Regions from separate parts of the Halanaerocella petrolearia genome, predicted to be linked through region 1. Evidence: riboswitches for the same ligand, from Rfam matches in the RefSeq annotation. Region 1 holds a riboswitch; each other region holds the start of a gene.
What was found. A riboswitch is a leader RNA that binds a small molecule or an ion and turns the genes downstream of it on or off. The one in region 1 is predicted to bind S-adenosylmethionine.

Region 1 (4,777 bases):
TAAAAAGTATAGTTTATTAATCATTCTAACTGTAAATTGTAAACTGTTAACTGTAAACTACTTTTAACTATGATCCAATCTAGCTGCCAACCAATTACCAAAACTCTGGACTGACTGGACAAGAATGATTAATAGAATTACTGTCTTAACCATAATTCCCGTCTGAAAACGATGATATCCATATCTAACTGCAATGTCACCTAAACCTCCAGCCCCAATTGCTCCTGCAATAGCTGAGAAACCAATTAAAGTAATTGCTGTAATAGTCATTCCTAGAACTAAAGAAGGCAGAGCCTCAGGTAATAAAACTTTCTTAATAATCTGCCATGGAGTAGCTCCCATACTTTGAGCAGCTTCTATTACTCCCTTATCTACTTCTTTTAAAGAGCTTTCTACTATTCTACCTATGAAAGGAATAGCTGCTGTAGTTAATGGCACAATAGCAGCTGTAGTTCCAACTGAAGTTCCTACAATAACTCTAGTAATAGGAATCAAAGATACCATTAGAACAATAAAAGGAATAGAACGAGTAATATTAATAATAGTACTAAATAATAAATTCAAATACTTATTTTCTAAAATATTCTCTTGAGCTGTAACTACTACTCCTACTCCTAAAGGAACTCCAAATAACATAGCTACTAACATTGAAATCCCAACCATATAAAGAGTCTCTTGAATACCAGTTAGCAATAAACTATTATGCTTAGTTAGAAATACTAGTAGATTCTGCACCTTCAATCACCTCAATTCTTACTCCAGAATTATTCTTAAGATCTTTAATACTAGATTCAATATTATCTCGTTCTCCTGTTAATTCAATAACTAAAGTTCCAAAAGAAGTCCCTTGAATCTTATCAATATTTCCATATAAGATATTAGCTTCAACCTGGTGAGTATGAATAAAATCAGAGACAATTGGTTCTCCAGCTGAATCACCAGTAAAGCTTAATTTTATTAACCGACCTTGGTCAGGATTATTGACTGTAACACGTGATAGTAATTCAGATGGTACATTAGCATTAATTACCCGTTGTAAGAATTTCTTAGTTACTGGCTGTTTAGGAGCTGTAAAGATATCAAGTACATCTCCCTGTTCAGCAATTCCTCCTTCTGCTATAACAGCTACTTGAGTACAAATTTCCTTAATAACTTCCATTTCATGTGTAATAAGCACAACAGTAATTCCTAATTGTTGATTAATATCCTTTAGTAATTCTAAAATAGAATGAGTTGTTTCAGGGTCTAAAGAGGAAGTCGCTTCATCACACAGTAGAACTTTAGGATCATTAGCTAATGCTCGAGCAATTCCTACTCGTTGCTGTTGTCCTCCACTTAACTGACTAGGATAATTATCAGCTTTATCTTCTAAATCAACTAACCTAAGTAATTTATCAACTTTAGGTTCTATTTCAGCTTTCTTCTTGCCAGCAAGTTCTAAAGAAAAAGCTACATTCTCTGCTACTGTACGAGATTGTAATAGATTAAAGTTTTGAAAGATCATTCCTATATCTTTTCGTGCAGCACGTAATTGAGAAGTACTTAATTGAGTTAAATCTTTGCCATCTATAATTATTTGCCCTTTAGTAGGACGTTCTAATAAATTCAGACATCGAATAAAGGTACTTTTTCCTGCACCACTCGGGCCAATAATCCCAAAAATCTCGCCTTCATCAATCTCTAGATCAATTCCTTCTAATGCTGTGACTGGTCCTTCTTCACTTTGGTAGGTCTTGGTTAAATCCTTAATTTCAATCATTACTACATCTACCCCTTCTAATCTATTAGGTTTGAGTCAGCTTATATTTCAATCGATAGTTATTACAAGAGACTTACTAGCTGCTTTTGATTGATATATGGTGTCAGTAACTAGTGAATTTATTACGAAAAGTCTGACTGACACTAATTCCTCACACTCATAGCTTGAAATAAAAAATCCTCTTCCCAATAAGAGAAGAGGTTATAGTCTCTTCTCTTATCTCTCAGCTCATGCACTGCAGGAGTTAGCACCGGGTACTTATAAAAGTAAGTACTGGTTGCTGGGTTTCAACGGGCCAGTCCCTCCACCTCTCTAGATAAGAGTATGCGTTATTTAGTTAAGTTACAGATATAATAACAACTCTAATTAAACTTGTCAAGAGATTTTTTCTTAAGCCATCTCCTTTAAAGCCTTACTAAGCTGATCAGGACAAGAAGTCTCGTTACGACAAGTAATTCCTTCCAATTTATCTGCTACTTCTTCTATCTTAGACCCTTCTACTAAGGCAGCTATCCCAGATAAGTTACCATTACATCCTCCTACAAACTCTACTTCTTCAATTACTCCTTCATCATTTACATCAAATTTAATCTCTCTAGCACAAACACCTGTTGTTTCAAATGACTCCATCTTTATTGCCTCCCATATTAACTTTTTTTCTCTAGTATATTGGATTTATTAATAACAATCAAACTTAATTGATATAATATAACATTACATTATATCAATAGTTGACAGTTTACAATTTACAATTGACAGTTAAAACCTAAAGTCAAAAACTTATAAACCATTAAAATATAAAATAATTTTTTAATCCTAAATTTACTGACACTCATTCCTCACACTGAAGTTATTTAACATGCTTACTGAAAGGAATACACATTGGAGTCTCATATAATGGATCTTCAATAATCTTAGCCTGCATATCAAAGACAGATTCAACTAATTTAGCCGTCATAACCTCTTGAGGTGTCCCCTGAGCAACAACTTCTTTGTTATTTAAAGCCACTATATGATCAGCATAGCGACAAGCTAAATTCAAGTCATGCAGTACCATTATAATAGTACAGTCTTGAGCTTGATTCAACTCAAAAAGTAGATCAAGGACTTCTATCTGATGGGCCATATCTAAATAAGTAGTTGGTTCATCTAATAGGATAGTATCTGTACCTTGGGCCAATACCATAGCTATCCATGCTCTCTGACGCTGACCACCTGATAGAGAGTTGACTGGTTTGTCAGCCAGTTTAGTCAATTGGGTATCTGCTAACGCCTTATTAACCATTCTTTCATCTTCTTTAGACCATTGTTGTAACCAATTTTGATGAGGATATCGCCCCTGCTTAACTAGCTGTAATACAGTTAATTCTTCTGGGGCAGTTGGCCCTTGAGGCAGAATGGCCATCTTTTTAGCCAATTCTTTAGTAGATAACTTACTGATATCAGACTTATCCAAGATTATTGAACCAGTTTTAGGCTTTAGTAATCTAGCTAAAGAACGAAGTAAAGTAGACTTTCCGGCTCCATTTCCACCTACAAATACTGTGATTTCACCTTTAGGTAGCTGTAAATCAAGTTCATCAATGATTATTTCCTCTCCATAGCCTAATGTTAAATCTTCAGTCTCTAATACATGTTTCATAATTCTCTACTCTCCTTAAAATAATTTATATCCTACTTGTTAAAGTATTTGTCACTTTCAGTGACATAGCTATCTGCTGTCTGCTGTCTGCTATGTGCTATGTGCTATGTGCTATGTGCTATGTGCCAAATTCAAAACCTCTGCAATCAAGATCTAAATTATATAACTTCTTTAGTTTTAAAAGATTTGAATTATTTTATGGTTTTGACTTTGAATTAGCTAACGACTCATAGCTCACAGCTAATAGCTATTTATTAGTCTTATATAATAAGTAAATAAAATAAGGGGCACCAATAGCTGCTGTAAAAATACCTGCTGGTAGATCAAGAGGTAGAAAAGCTACCCTAGCAATCAGGTCAGCCAATAGTAAAATCAGACCTCCTAATAAAGCCGATGTTGGCAATAAGACTTCAAAAGTTGGGCCAACTAATTTTCTTGCTATATGAGGCGCCATCAGACCTACAAAACTAATACCACCTGCTACTGATACAGATGAAGCAGCTAAGCCAACACTAATCAACAATAAAATTAACCTCTTCTTCTCTACTGCACTCCCAACTCCTTGAGCAATCTCATCTCCTAAAATCTGCACATTCATATCTTTAGCATACATAAAAGCAATAGGCAACAGTCCCACTAACCAAGGAAGTAGAGTCAAAACATCACTCCATGTTGTAGCATAAACACTTCCTGTCAACCAGACATAAGCTTGACTAGCTAAATAAATAGGACTGAGTATGATTAACATCGTTGTTAAAGCCTGCATAGTAGCACTCAATCCAATTCCTATCAATACTAGACGTACTGGAGAAACTCCATCTTTCCATGCTAAAGTATAAACTAAGATTGCTATCAAACCTGCTCCTAAGAAAGCTGCAACAGGCAACCACTTAATACTGACTGTCAAAGAATTATTTACATCTGAAGAAGTAAAGTAAGACAAAAACAGAACTGCTCCTGCAGATGCTCCTCCTGTAATACCAATAATATTTGGTGAAGCTAAAGGATTTCTAATTATCCCTTGCAAAATAACTCCTGCTACAGCTAGTGCTGAACCAGCAAGTAAAGCAGTAATAACTCGTGGCAATCTAAAAGAACGAATAACAAGAATTTTAGCCTCTGTACCAGATCCAAATAAAGCTTTCACTACTTGAACAGGAGAAATATACATATCACCTACTCCGACACTAAAAATTACTCCTACTACAGTAAGTAATAGTAAACTGGCTAATATGTATAATGCTTTTTTATTAACTAGAAAGGATAGATTTCTAAATCGAAAACTTCTATACTGTTTCATCAGTTACCAATCCTCCTACGAGCAATATAAATAAAGAATGGAGTCCCTATAAAGGCAGTCATTACACCAACTGGAA
Region 2 (4,777 bases), on a different contig from region 1:
CAGCTCCACCGACTTTATCAGGAGTTATGGGAATTATCGGTATTTATTTAGGTTTTATGTTAGTTAATATGTTAAATTAAGATGTTTAGACTAGGAAATTTAGGAAGGCCTGAATTTTCTAGTCTTTTTCTTATAATATGGTTAAGATAGACGTCTGACGGATAGTGTCAGCGTGAATAAGATATAAGCATTATTCACATAGATTATTGATTACTATCTAATTTTAATTATAAAAGTTGAATTTAATTGATATAAAGTTTCAAGCTATGAGTCTTGAGCTGTGAGCTATGAGTTTAAAAATTTAAAGAATTTAGCTCAGGACACACAAATCACGACTCATGACACTATATTAAAGGGAGGATTTATTAATGACAAAGTATATTTTTGTAACTGGTGGTGTTGTTTCTTCATTAGGAAAAGGAATTACAGCTGCATCTTTAGGTAGATTGTTAAAAGAGAGAGGGTTAAATGTTACAGTTCAGAAGTTAGACCCATATATTAATGTTGACCCAGGTACTATGAATCCTTATCAACACGGAGAAGTTTTTGTAACTGATGATGGTGCCGAGACAGATTTAGATTTAGGACATTATGAGCGATTTATTGATATTGATTTGAATCAAAATTCTAATGTAACAACTGGACAGATATATTCTACAGTATTGAAGAAAGAACGACGCGGAGATTATTTAGGTGGTACAGTACAGGTAATTCCTCATATAACTGATGAGATTAAATCTAGAGTGGAACGATTAGGTGATAATGAAGATGTTGATGTGGCTTTAGTTGAAATTGGTGGTACTGTTGGTGATATTGAAGGGCTACCTTTCTTAGAGACAATTAGACAGTGTAAACATGACTTTGGCCCAGAGAATGTAATGTATATTCACTGTACTTTAATTCCATATCTTAATGCAGCAAATGAGCTAAAGACAAAGCCAACTCAACATAGTGTTAAAGAATTAAGACGGTTAGGTATTCAACCAGATGTGATTATTTGTCGTAGTGAGCGAGAGTTAACCAAAGAAGTTAAAGATAAGATTGCTTTATTCTGTGATATTGATGAAGAAGCAGTAATTCCAGTTAAAGATGCAGAATGTATCTATGATGTGCCATTAATTGTAGAACAAGAAGGTTTAGCAGATATAACTCTTAAAAAGTTAGATTTACATTCTCGAGTAGAGCAACCAGATCTATCTGAATGGCGAGAAATGGTAAATAAAATGAAGAATCTAAGTAATGATACAAGTATTGCCATTGTAGGTAAGTATGTTGAGTTACCTGATGCTTATATTAGTATTGTTGAATCATTACAACATGCTGGTGTAAGTAATGATACGGCAATAGATATTAAATGGATTCATGCTGAAGATGTTGAAGAAGATGGTGCTAAAGCCCATTTATCTAATGTAGATGGTATTTTAGTGCCGGGTGGCTTTGGTGATCGAGGTGTACCAGGTAAGATTGAAACAATTCGGTATGCTAGAGAGAATGAAGTTCCATACTTTGGCATCTGTTTAGGAATGCAGTGTGCCGTAATTGAATTTGCTCGTAATGTATGTGGTTTAGAAGGAGCACATAGTGCTGAATTTGATGATGATACTCCTTATCCAGTAATTGATCTAATGCCAGAGCAGAAGGATGTTGAAGAAAAAGGTGGAACTATGAGATTAGGATTATATCCTTGCAAGGTTCCAGAAGATACTGTCTGTCGTGATTTATATGAAGCAGAGGTAATTTATGAACGACACCGCCATCGTTATGAATTTAATAATCAATATCGTAAAAAATTAACTGAAGCAGGTTTAGTTTTATCTGGTGTTTCTCCAGATGATAGGTTAGTAGAGGTTGTTGAAATAGAGGACCACCCATGGTTTGTAGCTAGTCAGTTCCATCCTGAATTTGAATCACGTCCTAATCGCCCACATCCATTATTTAAAGGATTTGTTGAGGCGGCTTTAAATAATTAGAATTGACATAGCTAGATAAAGATGTTAATATAGTTTAAAATAAAATAATTTTATATTCTTATCCAGAGTGGTGGAGGGACTGGCCCAATGAAGCCCGGCAACCCCCGATTAGGGAAGGTGCCAACTCCTACAAAGTTTTCTAGTGGAACTTTGAAAGATGAGAAGAGTAAAATCCTCTTCTTAAGAAGAGGATTTTTTTATTTTAACACTGTTGATAATTATATTTTTATATTTAATAGGGGATAATCTTAATAACTGTATGCTTTATTAATGGTATATTATGTATATAATTGTGTCACCATAGGTGATACAGTCATGTGTCGTGTGCTGTGTGCCATTAGCAGATTTTTCACAGAAGCTCTTTGTGATAAAGACCATCTACTCACAACACATCCTTCAGGTCTAAAAAACAAGACCTTTTGTAATAGAAACTATTTGCTGATAGCTATAGCACTATCAACCAAGGAGGTTTATAATGGAAGTTACTTTAAATAAGATAAAAGAAGCTGCTAAAAATTTAACAGGAATTATACATAAAACTAATTTAAGTTATAGTACAACTTTTAGCCAATTAAGTAATAACCAGATTTATCTTAAAGCAGAAAATTTACAAAAGACTGGTTCTTTTAAAATTAGAGGAGCCTACAATAAGATAGCCAATTTAACTGAAAAAGAAAGGGAACGAGGAGTTATTGCTTCTTCAGCAGGAAATCACGCCCAAGGAGTTGCTTTAGGTGCTACTAAGAATGGTCTACAAGCTACTATTGTAATGCCTGAGGATGCTCCAATTGCTAAAGTAACAGCTACACAGAATTATGGAGCTAATGTTGTTCTGTATGGAACTGTCTATGATGAAGCATATAATAAAGCAATGGAGTTACAACAAGAGCAAAATTTAACTTTTTTACATCCTTTTAATGATCCAGAAGTGATTGCAGGACAGGGAACAATTGGTTTAGAAATCCTTGCAGATCTACCAGAAGTCGATATTATATTAGCCCCAATTGGTGGGGGAGGATTAATCTCTGGCATTGCTGTAGCAGCTAAAACAATAAAGCCAGAAGTAAAAGTGATTGGAGTTGAGGCAGCTAGTGCTCCAGCTATGAAAAGATCATTAAAGCAAGATAAAATAATTAGTTTAGACAAGGCTAATACTATTGCTGATGGAATAGCAGTTAAGAGACCAGGTTCAGTAACCTATCAATTATGTCAGGAGTATCTTGATGGAGTTGTAACAGTCTGTGATGAAGAGATTGCTAATGCGATTTTAATGTTGTTAGAACGGGCCAAGATGACAGTTGAAGGTGCTGGAGCTACTGCTTTAGCAGCTGTTTTGAATAATAAATTAGAAGTTGAGAATAAAAATATAGCTACTGTTTTAAGTGGTGGTAATATTGATGTCAATATGATTTCTAGAATCATTGAACGTGGTTTGACTAAAGCAGGTCGCAGAGTCAGATTCAAGACTATACTCAAAGATCAACCAGGTAATCTACAACAACTTTTAAATCGAATTGCCAAATCAGATGCAAATGTAATTTCAATTCATCATAATCATCACCAGGATGGGATTCCTATTGATTCAGCAGAAGTAGAGTTAGAGTTAGAGACAAGAAACCGTGAACATGCTCAAAAGATTTATGAGTCTCTAAAAGAGCATGGGTATAAGTTATTTGAGTAGTAATTCCTGACATTGATTATCAATGATTATATTATTTGATGTTAACTGTACACTATACACTATACACTATACACTGTAAACTAAATAACTAGGAGGTATTCAAATGGCAGATTTAGAGACAGTCAGTACTACAGAGGCGCCAGCAGCAATTGGCCCTTATTCACAAGGAGTTAAGTGTGGTAATTTATTATTTTTATCAGGACAAATACCTTTAGACCCAGATTCAGAAAGAGATGATGACCTAATAGTAGGAGGTATTGAGGTACAGACTAAGCAGGTTTTAGAGAATGTGAAGGCTATTTTAAAAGAAACAGGTTTAGAATTGTCTGATGTAGCAAAAACTACCTTATTTATTAGTAATATGGATGACTTTGATAAGATTAATAGAGTCTATGCCGATTACTTTAGTAAACATAAGCCAGCTCGGTCTTGTGTCGAGGTAGCTAAGTTGCCTAGGGATGTAGGAATCGAGATGGAAGTTATAGCTAGTTTTGATTAAACTAAGTTGTTAAAAATTTTTCCCTTACGATTCCTGCACTTTAAGGATTTGAGATGTGTTTATGATTTGAACTTGATTTAGCTCACCCTATGAGTTTCATAGAAACTTTTCGTGATAAAGACCATCTGCACCTAGCAGACGACAGATCCTTCAGGTCTTGAAATCAAGACCTTACGTAATAAAACCCATTTGCTGATAGCGTGGCACAAAGTGCCACTTTATATCAATAATAAGTAGTTTCAAGAAGTAGGTAAAGTTAATTCTTTACCTACTTTTTTATTTTTTTGGTATATAATTACTAAAAAATGTAAATAATATTAGTGAATAATCAAATGGGAGGGATAAAGATGAAGAAATACATAACGTTTGTTATTGTTCTTATGTTGATGTTGACTACTGTAGTTTCTGCTAAAGGTGATTTAGAGAGAATAGGAGAAATAGTAGCTGTTAATACTAATCAAGACACTATTTTACTAAAAAGTAGAGAAGAGATGACAGAATATAAATTAGCTTTAAATGCTACAATTCAGTTAAATAACAGAGATGTATCTTTGAAAGCTTTAAGACCAATTAAGGGAGATAATTTTCAACAGGCTAGAATTGAGTTAAATAAAGAAGGAAAAATAG
Region 3 (4,777 bases), 630 kb from region 1:
GTAGGTAAGTTAATTGAACGGCCTAATAGATTTGTAGCTATAGTAGATTTAGATGGAGAGGAGATTAAGGCATATTTACCTAATCCAGGTCGGCTAGAGGAGCTAATGTTGCCAGGGGCCAAGGTATTTGTTAAGCATGAGGCTAAGCCAGGTCGAAAGACAGAGTATGATTTATTATTGATTGAGCAAGATGGAGAGTTGATTTCATTAGATACTAGATTACCTAATAAGTTAGTTAACCAAGCTTTAGAAACGAACTTTTTTTCTGAGTTTAAAGATTATCAAGAGGTTATTGCTGAATATACTGTTGGTAATAGTAGATTAGATTTTTTATTACGTAATGGAGAAGAAGAATGTTTAATAGAAGTTAAATCAGTTACTTTAGTAGAAGATAAGATAGCTAAATTTCCGGATGCTCCTACAAAGCGAGGGCGTAGACATCTAGATGAGTTGATTGAGGCTCATCAAAAGGGCTATCGTAGTGTAGTTTTATTTATTATTCAACGTCAGAATATTGATTATTTTACTCCTTGTCGTAGAATTGATCTTGACTTTGCTCAAAAGTTAGAAGAAACTATAGATGCAGGAGTAGAAGTTTATGCTTATCAATGCCAAACAAACACAGATGGAATTAAGCTGGATAATCAAATAAAAGTTAAGGTATAAGTAAGGGGGATTATTTTATGTTTAATTTTGATGATGTAATTGATCGGAGAGATACTGATTCTTTAAAGTGGGATACAATTGGTGATGATAATATGTTACCTATGTGGGTAGCAGATATGGACTTTAAGAGCCCTAAAGCAGTCAGAGAAGCTCTTGCTAAAAGAGTAGAGCATGGTATTTTTGGCTATGCTGGAGGATATGACTCATACTATGATGCAGTTATCCAGTGGATGAAAAGACGCCAGCAATGGGAAGTAAAGAAAGATTGGATCTCTATTAGTCCAGGGGTAGTTCCAGCTTTGAATATGTTAGTTAGAGCTTTGACTAATCAAGGTGATAAGGTAGTTATTCAATCACCTGTCTACTATCCTTTTTATGAAGTAGTAGAGAATAATGGCTGTCATGTAGTTGATAATCCTTTACAATTTGATGGTGCTAGTTATCAGATGGACTTTGCAGATTTAGAGGAAAAACTTGACTCGCGAGTTAAACTTATGATTCTTTGTAGTCCTCATAACCCAGTTGGTAGAGTCTGGAGTGAAGAGGAATTGAGGAAATTAGGGGAAATATGTAATAAAAATGACGTAATTATAATTGCAGATGAGATTCATTCTGATTTGATTTTGTCAGATAATGAACACCAAGTATTTTCTTCTCTCTCAGAAGAATTTAAACAAAATTCTGTAATCTGTAATGCTCCCACAAAGACTTTTAATATTGCAGGTATTCAGATTTCTAATATTATTATTCCTAATCAGAATATTAGAGAGTTATTTCAACATACTTTAGAGAGTACAGGGGTAGGAAGGCCAAATATATTTGCAGTTACAGCAGCTAGGGCAGCTTATAATAAAGGAGAAGAATGGTTAGATGAACTTTTAGTTTATCTAAAGAATAACTTAGAGTTTTTGCAAAGTTATATAGAAGAGAATATACCTCAAATAAATGTTATTGAACCAGAAGGTACCTATTTAGTCTGGTTAGATTTTAGAGAATTAGGTTTGACTGATAAAGAGATTAGAAGTTTATTATTTAAAGAAGCGGAGTTGATTTTAAATCCTGGGCCAATCTTTGGAGAGCAGGGAAGTGGATTTCAAAGGATTAATATAGCTTGTCCTAAATCAGTATTAAAGGAAGGTTTACAGAGGTTAAAAAAGGCAGTTGATAAGATATAATCTTATGATAATTGACATATTAAATTGGTTATGATAGAATTAAGTTGATTAAAAAATAGAATAATACATCACGAGTAGTGGAGGGACAGGCCCTATGAAGCTCAGCAACCGCCTGAGAAGGAAAGGTGCTAATTCCTGCCAGTCTTTTTTCTGGGAGATGTATTGAGTAGCTTATTATCTCTCCAGTTAGGAGAGTTTTTTTATTTTAATAAGAAATTATTTTAGTTAGTTGCGGAAAAATAATAGATAGATTTTAATTAGCAGTTAGTGATTATTAATTGTGGATTAAATATAGGAGGTAATAATTATGTCAGAAAGATACTTTTTTACATCTGAATCAGTAACAGAAGGTCATCCAGATAAGGTGGCAGATCAGATTTCTGATGCTGTTTTGGATGCTATCTTAGAAGAGGATTCAGCGGCTAGAGTAGCTTGTGAAACAACAGTTACTACAGGAATGGTCTTAGTAGCTGGTGAAATTTCTACCGATTGTTATGTTGATATTTCGGAAGTTGCGCGAGAAACTATTGAAGATATAGGTTATACAAGGGCCAAATATGGTTTTGACTCTGAAACTTGTGCAGTCTTAACTTCTATTGACGAACAGTCTCCTGATATTGCTATGGGAGTTGATGAGGCTTTGGAATCTAAAGAAGGGGCCCAAGAAGAGATTGGGGCAGGAGATCAGGGCATTATGTTTGGTTATGCTACTAATGAAACAGAAGAGTTGATGCCCTTACCAATTACTCTATCCCATAAGTTGGCCCAGCAGTTGGCTAAAGTAAGAAAAGAAGGGTCACTAAATTATCTACGACCTGATGGCAAGACTCAAGTTACAGTAGAGTATGAAGGAGACAAGCCAGTACGAATTGATGCAATTGTTATCTCTACTCAGCATCATCCTGAAATTGAACTAGAAGATCTACGAGAGGATTTAGTTGCAGAGGTAGTAAAGCCAGTTATTGATGCTGATTTATTAGATGAAGAGACTACATATTATATCAATCCAACTGGTCGCTTTGTAATTGGTGGTCCGCAAGGAGATGCTGGATTGACAGGACGAAAGATCATTGTTGATACTTATGGTGGTATGGCACGCCATGGTGGAGGAGCATTCTCTGGTAAAGATGCTACTAAAGTAGATAGATCTGCTACTTACGCTGCTCGTTATGTAGCTAAAAATATAGTAGCAGCAGGTTTAGCAGATAAATGTGAGGTACAATTATCATATGCTATTGGAGTAGCTCATCCAGTATCAATTATGGTTGATACATTTGGTACCGCTAAGCTTGAAGAGGATAAGATTGAAGAATTAGTTGATAAGCACTTTGATCTACGTCCAGGTGAGATTATTAAAGAATTAGATTTGAGGCAGCCAATTTATCGCCAGACAGCAACCTATGGTCACTTTGGGCGGTCTGATTTAGATTTACCTTGGGAGAGAACTGATAAAGCTGGTCTATTAAAAGAAGAAGCAGGTTTATAAATTATAAAATACCGCCCTATAGGGCGGTATTTATCTTATTAGGGGCTGGTTTATCCTTTTAGATTAATAGTTGGTTGTAAAGTTTTTTGTTCTTTGAAGTAACGACCTTGCTCCAAAAATAATTCAGTCATTTCTATTTGCAAGGTTTTTAATGTTAAGTTTTTAGGTGCTAGTTGCGATGATTCAGTTTTATTTATAGTCCATTCTTTTAGTTTTTTTCTTGTCTCTTTATAAGTAGCAGTAATTAATTTTTCGCTATCTGTTGGGAGAGGTTCTAGTGCTTTATGTGCTTTCTTATAACTAATATTAATAATCTTTTTAACTTGTTTATGGAAAGACTTTAATTTAGTTGGATTTTGTTGGTATTTTTCTTTGATCAAATCTAAAATTTGGTTAGAAATAGTCTCTATCCCCCATTTATCAGTATCAACCTTTAGTTTTTCTTCTAATTCTGAATAAGATTCTTTTTGGTTATCTTCTTTTTTCTCTTTCTTATCGTCTTTAAGCTCTTCTGTTAGAGTAAGAAAGTCACTCTTTTTTGATTTCTTTTGTTGTCGACCTTTATTTTGTTTATAAGCATGGTCATGATACTGATTTGTTTTAGTAATTGGAGATGTCTTTGTAATTCTATTGACGCCATCTTCAGTCATAGTATCCCCTCCCTCTTATTAATATTATCGATAGTTCAGGTTAGATTATAACCTGTCTATAGTAGCATTTAAGTTATTTAGCTAGGTATTGGTCGTATATAATACTATTAACTGATGGCTATGTTACTGAAAGAGAAATATCACCTTTGCATAAATAACCTTCTATAATACATAAATATAATAACAGCCTATTTAAATTAATTGAAATATACAATAAAATTGGTTTATAATTGTAATATACAAAGGAGGAGATAAAGTGACTAATAATCTTGAGATTTTAATTATGTTTGGTGCAGACTTTGACCAAAGTCAGTTATCTAGTTTAAAAAAGATGGCTCCTCAAGTTGCAATTACTAATCTTCAAGCAGATGAAGTTACTACTGAAATGATAAAAAAAGCAGATATTATATTTGGTTGGCCAAAGAAGGAAGATCTAAAGAAGGCAGAAAATTTGAAATGGTTACATCTACCAAGTGCTGGTGCAAGTAAGTATATAGATCAAAGTTTGTATCATAACCAAGATATTATTTTGACTAATTCTAGTGGTGTTTATGGTTTGCCAATAGCTGAACATATTTTAGGTATGATTTTAGCTTTTAATAATAATCTATCTCAGTATTTTGAGCAACAACAGCAGAAAGAATGGCAATCAGTAAGAGCAAGAAGAGATATTTATGGTTCTACTTGTGGAATAATTGGTTTTGGGAATATAGGAAGAGAAGTTGCTAAACGTGCTCAAGCTTTAGGCTCTAGAGTATTGGCACTGAAACGGACAGTAGATCAAGTTCCTGATTATGTAG

Region 2: another riboswitch for S-adenosylmethionine. It lies ahead of ilvA (threonine ammonia-lyase); the one in region 1 lies ahead of ACYQ39_RS09720 (methionine ABC transporter ATP-binding protein).
Region 3: another riboswitch for S-adenosylmethionine. It lies ahead of metK (methionine adenosyltransferase); the one in region 1 lies ahead of ACYQ39_RS09720 (methionine ABC transporter ATP-binding protein).

What each region holds. Positions count from the first base shown of each region.
Region 1 covers NZ_BAAHXW010000002.1:498,244-503,020, reverse strand. The annotation lists gene ACYQ39_RS09725 (methionine ABC transporter permease) at 64-735, opposite strand; gene ACYQ39_RS09720 (methionine ABC transporter ATP-binding protein) at 707-1,759, opposite strand; SAM riboswitch class I at 1,973-2,082, opposite strand; gene ACYQ39_RS09715 (TIGR03905 family TSCPD domain-containing protein) at 2,150-2,389, opposite strand; gene ACYQ39_RS09710 (ABC transporter ATP-binding protein) at 2,610-3,401, opposite strand; gene ACYQ39_RS09705 (FecCD family ABC transporter permease) at 3,649-4,701, opposite strand; gene ACYQ39_RS09700 (FecCD family ABC transporter permease) at 4,701-4,777, opposite strand, start outside.
Region 2 covers NZ_BAAHXW010000001.1:1,429,612-1,434,388, reverse strand. The annotation lists gene ACYQ39_RS07235 (XapX domain-containing protein) at 1-80, shown strand, start outside; gene pyrG (CTP synthase) at 369-1,970, shown strand; SAM riboswitch class I at 2,026-2,134, shown strand; gene ilvA (threonine ammonia-lyase) at 2,446-3,651, shown strand; gene ACYQ39_RS07220 (RidA family protein) at 3,755-4,150, shown strand; gene ACYQ39_RS07215 (hypothetical protein) at 4,498-4,777, shown strand, end outside.
Region 3 covers NZ_BAAHXW010000002.1:1,131,450-1,136,226, forward strand. The annotation lists gene sfsA (DNA/RNA nuclease SfsA) at 1-666, shown strand, start outside; gene ACYQ39_RS13030 (MalY/PatB family protein) at 684-1,841, shown strand; SAM riboswitch class I at 1,904-2,005, shown strand; gene metK (methionine adenosyltransferase) at 2,149-3,327, shown strand; gene ACYQ39_RS13040 (hypothetical protein) at 3,378-3,977, opposite strand; gene ACYQ39_RS13045 (D-2-hydroxyacid dehydrogenase) at 4,234-4,777, shown strand, end outside.